DNA from 4 places in the Nocardia sp. NBC_00511 genome. Region 1 is predicted to be linked to each of the others. Evidence: riboswitches for the same ligand, from Rfam matches in the RefSeq annotation. Region 1 holds a riboswitch; each other region holds the start of a gene.
What was found. A riboswitch is a leader RNA that binds a small molecule or an ion and turns the genes downstream of it on or off. The one in region 1 is predicted to bind S-adenosylmethionine.
Positions count from the first base shown of each region.

Region 2: it holds a riboswitch for S-adenosylmethionine, as region 1 does, so the genes downstream of both, OG300_RS33300 (amino acid ABC transporter permease) here and OG300_RS29655 (ABC transporter substrate-binding protein) in region 1, are expected to answer to the same signal.
Region 3: it holds a riboswitch for S-adenosylmethionine, as region 1 does, so the genes downstream of both, OG300_RS37670 (bifunctional o-acetylhomoserine/o-acetylserine sulfhydrylase) here and OG300_RS29655 (ABC transporter substrate-binding protein) in region 1, are expected to answer to the same signal.
Region 4: it holds a riboswitch for S-adenosylmethionine, as region 1 does, so the genes downstream of both, OG300_RS34100 (aminotransferase class V-fold PLP-dependent enzyme) here and OG300_RS29655 (ABC transporter substrate-binding protein) in region 1, are expected to answer to the same signal.

Region 1 covers NZ_CP107849.1:6,334,833-6,337,025, forward strand. The annotation lists gene OG300_RS29650 (ABC transporter permease) at 1-303, opposite strand, end outside; gene OG300_RS29655 (ABC transporter substrate-binding protein) at 310-1,350, opposite strand; SAM riboswitch class IV at 1,521-1,637, opposite strand; gene OG300_RS29660 (HAD family hydrolase) at 1,741-2,193, opposite strand, start outside.
Region 2 covers NZ_CP107849.1:7,163,574-7,165,766, forward strand. The annotation lists gene OG300_RS33290 (hypothetical protein) at 1-224, shown strand, start outside; gene OG300_RS33295 (flavin reductase family protein) at 400-948, shown strand; SAM riboswitch class I at 1,053-1,145, shown strand; gene OG300_RS33300 (amino acid ABC transporter permease) at 1,154-2,032, shown strand; gene OG300_RS33305 (amino acid ABC transporter ATP-binding protein) at 2,029-2,193, shown strand, end outside.
Region 3 covers NZ_CP107849.1:8,142,219-8,144,411, reverse strand. The annotation lists gene OG300_RS37680 (MFS transporter) at 1-220, opposite strand, end outside; gene OG300_RS37675 (TetR/AcrR family transcriptional regulator) at 357-1,037, shown strand; SAM riboswitch class IV at 1,050-1,160, shown strand; gene OG300_RS37670 (bifunctional o-acetylhomoserine/o-acetylserine sulfhydrylase) at 1,257-2,193, shown strand, end outside.
Region 4 covers NZ_CP107849.1:7,340,696-7,342,888, forward strand. The annotation lists gene OG300_RS34100 (aminotransferase class V-fold PLP-dependent enzyme) at 1-831, opposite strand, end outside; SAM riboswitch class IV at 883-996, opposite strand; gene OG300_RS34105 (SAM-dependent methyltransferase) at 1,059-1,907, opposite strand; gene OG300_RS34110 (MarR family transcriptional regulator) at 2,055-2,193, shown strand, end outside.

The DNA.
Region 1 (2,193 bases):
CAGTCCGGCCGCCACCGTCGCCAGCAGCGCCGCGATGGCCGGGGCGCGCCGCAGCGGCCGCACCGCGAGCACGTCGATGCCGACGCCGAGCAGCGCGGTCACCGCGACCACCACGATCAGCGCCGCCCACAGTGGCACCCCGTGCTGGGCGATCAGCCACCAGCCCAGCACCGACCCGAAGGCGAAGATCGCGCCGTGCGCGAAGTTGATGACATTGCTGACCCCGAATATCAGGGTGATGCCCACGGCGATGAGCGCGTACGCGTTGCCGTGGACCAGACCCGCGATGAGCGTGTCGAACATGCGCCGCTACTTGGCGGAGGCGACGGGAACGAACTTGCCGTTCTGCAGCACCAGCTGGATCGGCTTGATGTTGCTGGGCCGACGCGTCTGCTGGTCGAAGGCGAAGGGCGTGGTGAACCCGATGCCGTCGAAGTCCTTGACCTCGCGCAGGCCCTTCAGGATGCCCTCACGGTTCGCGCCGCCGAACTTGGCGGCCTTGACCAGTGCGTTGATCGCGTCATAGGCGTAGACGTTGAAGTCGCCGGGCTCGGTGTTGTACTCGGCCCGGAACTTGGTGACGAAGTCCTGGATCTTCGGGTTGGTGTCCGACGGGGAGAAGACGCCGTTGACGATGTCGCCCTCGGCCGCGGTGCCCGCCAGCTCCACGAACTGCGGGGTGTTCTGGCCACCGAAGAACTGACCCTTGTACCCGACATCACGCAGCTGCTTGACCACCAGCGCGCCGTCCGGACCGTAACCCAGGTGCACCACCGCGTCCGGGTTGGCGTCGCGTGCCTTGATCAGCACCGGCCGGAAGTCCTGCGAGTCCGGCAGGATCGACGACGAGTAGACGATGTCGATCCCCTTCTGCTTCGCGTACTGCTGGAAGAAGCCGAAATCCTGCTTGCCCCAGTCGGATTCGAGATAAACGACGGAAACCCTGGTCGCCTTCGCCTTCACCCAGTCGGTGACCGCGGCCTGCACGGTGTCCAGGGTGACCGACGGGCTCCAGGAGTAGTCGCCGCCCTTGGTGAAGTCGGTCGAGGAGTTGGTGAACCCGTACTGCACCAGCTTGCCGCGGTTGTACACCGGCGAGGCCGCGATCGAGGCGGGTGAGGAGAAGTCGCCGAGCTCGGCGATGATCGACCTGTCGTCGACGAACTTGGTGGCGATCGGCACCGTCTGCTTCGGATCGGACTGGGAGTCCTCCCATTTCAGCGCGACCTTCTTGCCGTCGATCCCGCCCGCCGCGTTGACCTGCTCGAGCGCCAGGTCGAAACCCTGCTGCCAGAGCCGCCCGTACTCGGCCGAGGTGCCCGTCTTCGGCCCCGAGACACCGAAATACACTGTGTCGGAACTACTGTCGGACGAGTTGCCCGCGCACGCCGACAACGTTCCCGCTGCCAACGCCGCCGCGGCGACTCCCACCACAATCCGACGCGCACGCGATCCGGACCATTTCCTGCTCATGACAAACCTCTGCACTCACGCACCGGCGCAGCCGGGCATAGGGAATGAGCTTGCGCTTGCGCCGCCCACTCGGACGCCGCCTGGTCGTCACCCGGGGCACCCCACCGCCGCGCGAGGGTTGCCGATCAGCGAGCCGGGGCTCGAACGTGCTGATACTCGTGACCGTGAGTCGAAGACTAATCCGGGCATCCCGGACACCGACAGGATTCGAATCGGGATGACGCTAACCAGCGTCGGAAAGCTCACTCCCGCATGGTGAGCAGGGCTTCAGCCCGCGAGGTGACCGGCCAGCCAGGACGGGAATCCGGTGAGATCGCGCAGCACCACATCCGCGCCCGCGGCCGAGAGTTCCTCCGCCGCATAGGGTCCGGTGGTCACCGCCACCGACACCGCGTCGGCCACCTTGGCAGCCCGGATGTCGCCGAGATGATCCCCGACATAGATGGCCGCACCGCGCTCGCGCAGCACCTCGCCCTTCTCCTCCGCCCAGGCATTGCCGACCAGCTCGTCCACCGCCAGCCCGAGATGCTCGAGGTGCAGCCGTGCGTTCGGCTCGTACTTGGCGGTGATCACCAGCACCGTGCCCCCGGCCCGATGCACCGCGGCCAGCGACTCCGCCACCCCGGGCAGCGGCAGCGCCGACTCCACCCCGATCTCCGGATACAGCTCGCGGTACATCGTCAGCACCCCCGGCACCTGGTGCTCGGGGAACCAGTTCGC
Region 2 (2,193 bases), 830 kb from region 1:
GCGCGGCCGTCGGTTGCGTCATCGGCTTCGGTGTCGCGGGTGTCGCTACCGCTCCGCTGGCCGCGCTCTTCGGCGCCGGTCCGATCGCGGGCTGCATCGGTGGCGCTGCCGCCGTCGGCTTCCTGGGCACCCTCGCGGGCCAGCTGTTCATCACGGCTCCGGTCGCGATCGCCGCTGCGATCCAGTACTTCGCCACCATCAACCAGCCGCATCTCGCGAAGTAAGCGCTAAGGAGCTCAGGGACGAACTCAGACACCTCATCGGGACAACCCGTCCGGCTTCGGGGCCGGACGGGCTTCCGTTTTTTCACGGTGTGCTGAACTCGTGTTCCCGCCCCCGCTTCCGATCGGCTCGAGCGCAACCCTGTCGGTGCGCGGCGGCCGGTGCTGAAGTGAAGTGATGGGCGAGCTGACCTCGATTCACAGCGCGGGCGCCGCGCTATCTCCGGTCGACGGCACGGATCTGCGAAAGACCTTCGCGCACTTCCCCAGCGGGGTGGTGGCGGTCTGCGCACGGATCGGTGGCAATCCGTACGGCATGGTGGTGAGCACCTTCGTACCGGTGTCACTGGATCCACCGCTGGTGTCGATCTGCATCCAATATTCCTCCGAGACCTGGCCGATTCTGCAACAGGCCAGCCGTCTGGGGTTGAGCCTGCTGGGCAGTGCGCAGCAGGCGGCGGCCCGGGGTCTGAGTTCCCGTCGTGGTGACCGCTTCCGGAATGTGGAGCTGCACACTGGGACCGGCAATGCCGCCTTCGTGGCGGGCGCCGCCACCTGGCTGGAAACCTCCGTCCACGAGCAGGTTCCGGCGGGCGATCACGCCGTGGTGCTGTTGCGGGTGCACCGCCTGACCACGCATCCCGAGTCCGAGCCGCTGGTATTCCATCGCAGCGGTTTCCGCGCGCTGCACGACCATGATCCCGATCTGGACGCGGCCGCCGGCTGAGTTCTCCGATTTTCCGGTGGCAATCGGGAAATCCGTTGTACCGCTATTGAATTCACGCTGATCTGGACCGGCGACAGGCGTCGCCGGAGTTCGTATCGTCGTCTTCACCATCCAGAGCGATCGAGAGACCTGGCTCGCAGACATCGCAGCAACCCCCGCGCACGTGGTGCGGGTGCTTCCGCCAGGACCGATGGAGGACGAATCCATGAGCACATTGGCGGCACCCGCGGACACCGCGACGCCTGTCGATCACGACGATGGCGAACTGCGCATCGTCCGCACCCGGCACCCCTGGCGCTGGGTGACGGCGGCGGTCGCACTGCTGCTGGTCGCGCAGTTCGCGCACGGCCTGATCACCAATCCCGGCTGGGACTGGTCCACTTTCGCGCAGTACATCACCGCGTCGTCGGTGCTCTCAGCACTGAAGGTGACGCTGGAGCTGACCTTCTGGGGGACGCTGCTCGGCTTCTTCATCGGGATCTGGCTGGCCATCGGCCGGTTGTCGAAGAACCCGGTGCTGCAGGCGATCTCGTGGACCTACGTGTGGGCGTTCCGCTCGATTCCGCTGATCGTGCAGCTGCTGTTCTGGTTCAACCTGGCCTATCTGTACAAGACGCTGTCGCTGGGCATTCCGTTCGGCCCGGAGTTCGCGCACTTCCAGACCAATGGCGTGATCAGCGGATTCACCGCCGCCGTCATCGGTTTGGCGCTGCATCAGGCCGCGTACTCGGCGGAGATCATTCGCGCCGGGATCATCTCGGTGGACGAGGGGCAGTGGGAGGCGGCGCGTTCGCTGGGGCTGCCGTGGCATCGGCAGTTCTTCACGATCGTTGCCCCGCAGGCCATGCGCGGCATTCTGCCGAACGCCGCGAACGAGGTGATCAGCCTGTTCAAGGGCACCTCGATCGTGTCGACCATGGCGATCGCGGAGCTGTTCTACCAGGTGCAGGTCATCTACGGCCGCAACGGCCGGGTGGTGCCGCTGCTGATGGTGGCGACGGTCTGGTACATCGCGCTGACCACCGTGCTGAGCATCGCGCAGTTCTATATCGAGCGGCACTTCGCGAAGGGTGAGAAGCGGTGAGCGAGTACGCGATCGAACTGCGCGGCATCCGGAAGTCCTTCGGCCGCAACGAGGTGCTCAACGGCATCGATCTGACGGTGCGGCCCGGTGAGGTCACCGTGATCCTGGGCCCGTCGGGTTCGGGCAAGTCGACGCTGCTGCGAACCATCAACCATCTCGAA
Region 3 (2,193 bases), 1.8 Mb from region 1:
CGCCGAAGATCAAGGTGTACGCGGTCAGCACCCACTGCTTGTTGCTGTCGCTGATGTTCAGGTCGTGCTGCGCGAACGGCAGCGCGATGGTGACGATGGTGGCGTCCAGGACCACCATGAGCTGGGCCATGGCGATCACGCCGAGGGCCCACCAGCGCCTGGAATCCGTTGGCTTACTTGCTGTTTGGTGTGAATCGAGGGTCGTTGCCGGAGCGGTCATGTCGTCTCCTCAGGGGCGGTCCGGGGCACTGAACCATCCTGACCCCATGCGACAATTGGCGTCAAGAGAAAAATGTCGCGGTGCGACAGTTGTCATACTGGGACACAATCCGACATATGCCATCTAACATGGGGACATGAACGCTCTGGGCCTGCGTGAACGCAAGAAGCAGCAAACCCGCACCCGCATCATCGAGGTGGCGCTGCAGCTGTGTGACCAGCAAGGCTTCGACGCCACCACCGTCGAGCAGATCGCCGACGCGGCCGATGTCTCCCCGCGCACCGTGAACCGGTACTTCGACAACAAGGAGGCGATCGTCATCGCCCCCATCGAGGACTGGGGCCTGGCGCTGGCCCGGGAGCTGCGCGCCCAGCCGATCACCGGCAACGAACTGCAGGCCCTGCTCGACGCCTTCATGGTGGTCGCGGAAGGCCTGATCCAGGGCGACAATCCGGTGCCGTTCCAGTGGTTCCAGCAAATGCAGCGCATCACCCGCGACAACCCGACGGTGCGCGCCCAGAGCCTGGAATCCGCGGACACCAAGACCCGCGCCCTGACCAACGTGCTCGCCGAGCGGATGAACAGCCATCCGGACGCGTTGCCGGTGCGAGTGGTGGCCGCCACCTGGCACGGCATCGTCCGAATGGGCATGGAATGCGAATTCGATTCGGACTCCGAGTTTCCCGACTGCGGCAGCGCCTCCTCGGCGCAGGCGTTGGCTGACAATGTGCTGGCGGCCTTTCGGGAATTCGTGCGCACCTGCGCGGTTCCGACTGTGGCAAGCCCCACTGCCAGTCTGGTAGCGACCGACCGTTAGAATCTCGCCACAGGTCAAGAGCATCAGCGTCAAGCCCCGGCTCGCTGATCGGCAACCCTCCAGCTGCGGTGGGGTGCTCCGGGTGAGGACCGGGCGTTCGAAGGCCGAACGCAAGCGCAAGTAGGAGGTCTACCGAAATGTGTTGTTGTCGAAGCCCATACGCCTTCCGATAACGTCAGACTTCCGCCATTCGGCGACCTTGTTTTCCTGGAGAAGCACATGAGTGACTCGACCGCGCCCGCGATCGCCCCCGACGGCAGCATCGACCCGGCCGACTGGTCCTTCGAGACCAAGCAGATTCACGCCGGCCAGTCCGCTGACACCGCCACCGGGGCCCGGGCCCTGCCGATCTACCAGACCACCTCGTACGCCTTCCGCGACACCGACCACGCCGCCGCGCTGTTCGGTCTCGCCGAGCCGGGCAATATCTACACCCGCATCATGAACCCCACCCAGGACGCGGTGGAGCAGCGCGTGGCTGCCCTCGAGGGCGGTGTCGCGGCGCTGTTGCTGGCCTCCGGGCAGGCGGCGGAGACCTACGCGATCCTGAACCTGGCCCAGGCCGGCGACCACATCGTGGCCAGCCCGCACCTGTACGGCGGCACCTACAACCTGCTGCACTACTCGCTGCCCAAGCTGGGCATCCAGGTCAGCTTCGTCGAGGACCCCGACGACCTGGCGCAGTGGCAGGCGGCAATTCAGCCCAATACCAAGGCTTTCTACGGCGAGACCATCGCCAACCCGAGCAGCTCGGTGCTCGACATCCCGGGCATCTCCGGTGTCGCGCACGCCGCGGGCATCCCGCTGATCGTGGACAACACGGTCGCCACCCCGTACCTGATCCAGCCGCTGAAACTGGGCGCCGACATCGTCGTGCACTCGGCCACCAAGTACCTGGGTGGGCACGGCACGGCGGTCGCGGGCGTGATCGTCGACGGCGGCAATTTCGACTGGACCGTGCAGAACGCGGCCGGGGAATCGCGTTTCCCGGGCTTCACCACGCCGGACCCGAGCTACCACGGCGCGGTGTTCGCGGATCTGGGCGCTCCGGCGTTCGCGCTCAAGGCGCGCGTGCAGTTGCTGCGCGACCTGGGTGCGGCGGTATCGCCGTTCAACGCGTTCCTCATCGCGCAGGGCATCGAGACGCTGAGCCTGC
Region 4 (2,193 bases), 1.0 Mb from region 1:
GCCCAGCACGTTCGGCGAACCGGCCTCGTGCCGCTGCGGAGCGGGCGCCCACTCGACATGGTCGGCCGACACCGAGCGCACCGCGCCGCCACCGGCCAGGTACGGGTCGGCCGCGTCGAGCCAGTCGCGGCGGCCGACCAGCACGCCCGCACCGAACGGCGCGTACGCCTTGTGCCCGGAGAAGGCCAGGTAGTCGATGCCGGTGGCGCGCAGGTCGATGCGGCGATGCGGTGCCAGCTGGGCGGCGTCTACCAGGATGCGGGTGCCGCACTGGTGCGCGATCCAGGCCAGCCGCTCCAGCGGCAGCAGTTCCCCGGTGACATTGGAGGCGCCCGTAACCGCCAGCAGCGCAGCGGGTTTGGCGCACAGTTCGGCGACCACCCGCTGGATGGTCTCCTCGATGGTGTCCGCGGCGCGCACCACGCGGCGGCCGTTGCGGGTCCAGGGCAGGAAGTTGGCGTGGTGTTCGACATCGAGGACCACAGTGTCGCCGGGCACGCAGGCCGCGAGCAGGTTCAGCGCGTCGGTGGTGTTGCGGGTGAAGACGACGACCTGGTCATCGGCGGTATTCAGGAACTTCGCGACCGAACCGCGGGCGGATTCGTAGCAGTCGGTGGAGACGCGGGAGGCGTAGCCCGCGCCGCGATGCACGCTGGCGTAGTACGGCAGCAGCCCGGCGACCCGGTCGGTGACCTGGCGCAGCGCTGGGGCACTGGCGGCGTAGTCGAAGTTGGCGTAGCTGCGGGTCCCGCCCTGAACCAGGGGAACCTGGAGGTCACAGCCGGAAACTTCGGCGAGGGGGGCACAGGTCTGGTCGGCGAAAGCAGTCATCACGAAATCCCGTCGGATGGGGACACGCGATCAGAAAAGAGAATGATCGAGAGTCCGCGCTTGCCGTGCCCGGTCGGGCTACGGCCCGGTCGTCACCCGGAGCACCCCGCCGCGGTGGAGGGTTGCCGACCAGCTAGCCGGGGCTTGACGCTGGTACTCATGACCTGAAGCGAGACTGGCAGACATCGCGCGGGCTTGTCAACCCACCCCGGCGGCCCGGGGTGTCGTCACCGCTTGGCGGCGGTGACGCATCGTTCCAGGTCGGGGACGGTGGCGGCGCGGCCGATCGGGGTGAGGAAACGGGCGGCGTACTCGGGGCCGCCGACCTGTTCGAGTTCGATCCAGCCGTATTCGATCAGCAGTCCGGCGACATCTTCGGGTTGTAAGCCGAACTGCCACAGCGGGTTCCGGCCGACGAAACGGCGATGGGTGGGGGCGCAATCGCCGAGATCCGTGCCGTCGATGAAGTCCTGGCGCACATGACTGAAGACCAGGATGCTGCCCGCGCGCGCCTCGGCGAGCGCGGTGAGGGTGTCGCGCACAGCCCGTTCGGTCAGGTACTGGGTGACGCCCTCCCACAGGAAAAGGGTTTTCGATCCGGCGTCGTAGCCGTGGGTGCGCAACGCGGTACGCAGGTCATCTGTCTCGAAGTCGATAGGTACCTGAATCACCTTGTCGGGCAAGTTGATTCGCTGCCGCTTGCGTTCGGTGATGACGGGTTGATCGACCTCGAACGACGGGATTCCGGCAGGCGCGGCCAGGCGCATCGCCCGAGTGTCCAGGCCCGCGCCGAGCACCACCACCGATTCGATCCCGGCGGCGATCGCCGCGCCCGTGCGGTCGTCGAAATACCTTTTGCGACAGGCCAAGCTGTTCCAGATCCCCGGGCCCTCGCGGTCCATGGCCGCGCGCAGCAGTCGCCGCCCGAGTGGTCGCCGGACCACCGCGCGCAATGGCACGGGCAGCATATGCTGTGCGAAATCGTCTGAGAGCAAGCGTGTTTCGGCGGGCTCCAGATTCTCGGCGGCGGCGATCAGGATCGGCACCAGTGAGGTGCTCGCGGCGTTCTGGGTCATGGCGTTATTCTTTCTGCACCGGATAAGTATCTGAGCGAAAGCAGTAGTTGCATGAACGCAGATAAATCTAGGGCCGCCCGGCGGGACTCGTCAACCGCCGGGCCGGAATCGGGCCCGGACCCGCGAGCGCTGCTCGAGCAGGGGAGCGTGGCCTATCGCGAATACCTGTCCGCGCAGGCCGTCGCCGCCCAGTCCATCGCGAGTGCGCTCGGCCTCGGGTCGACCGACTTCTTCGGGCTGAACCTGATCGCGCTGGCCGGAACGTTGACCGCCGGGGAGCTCGCCG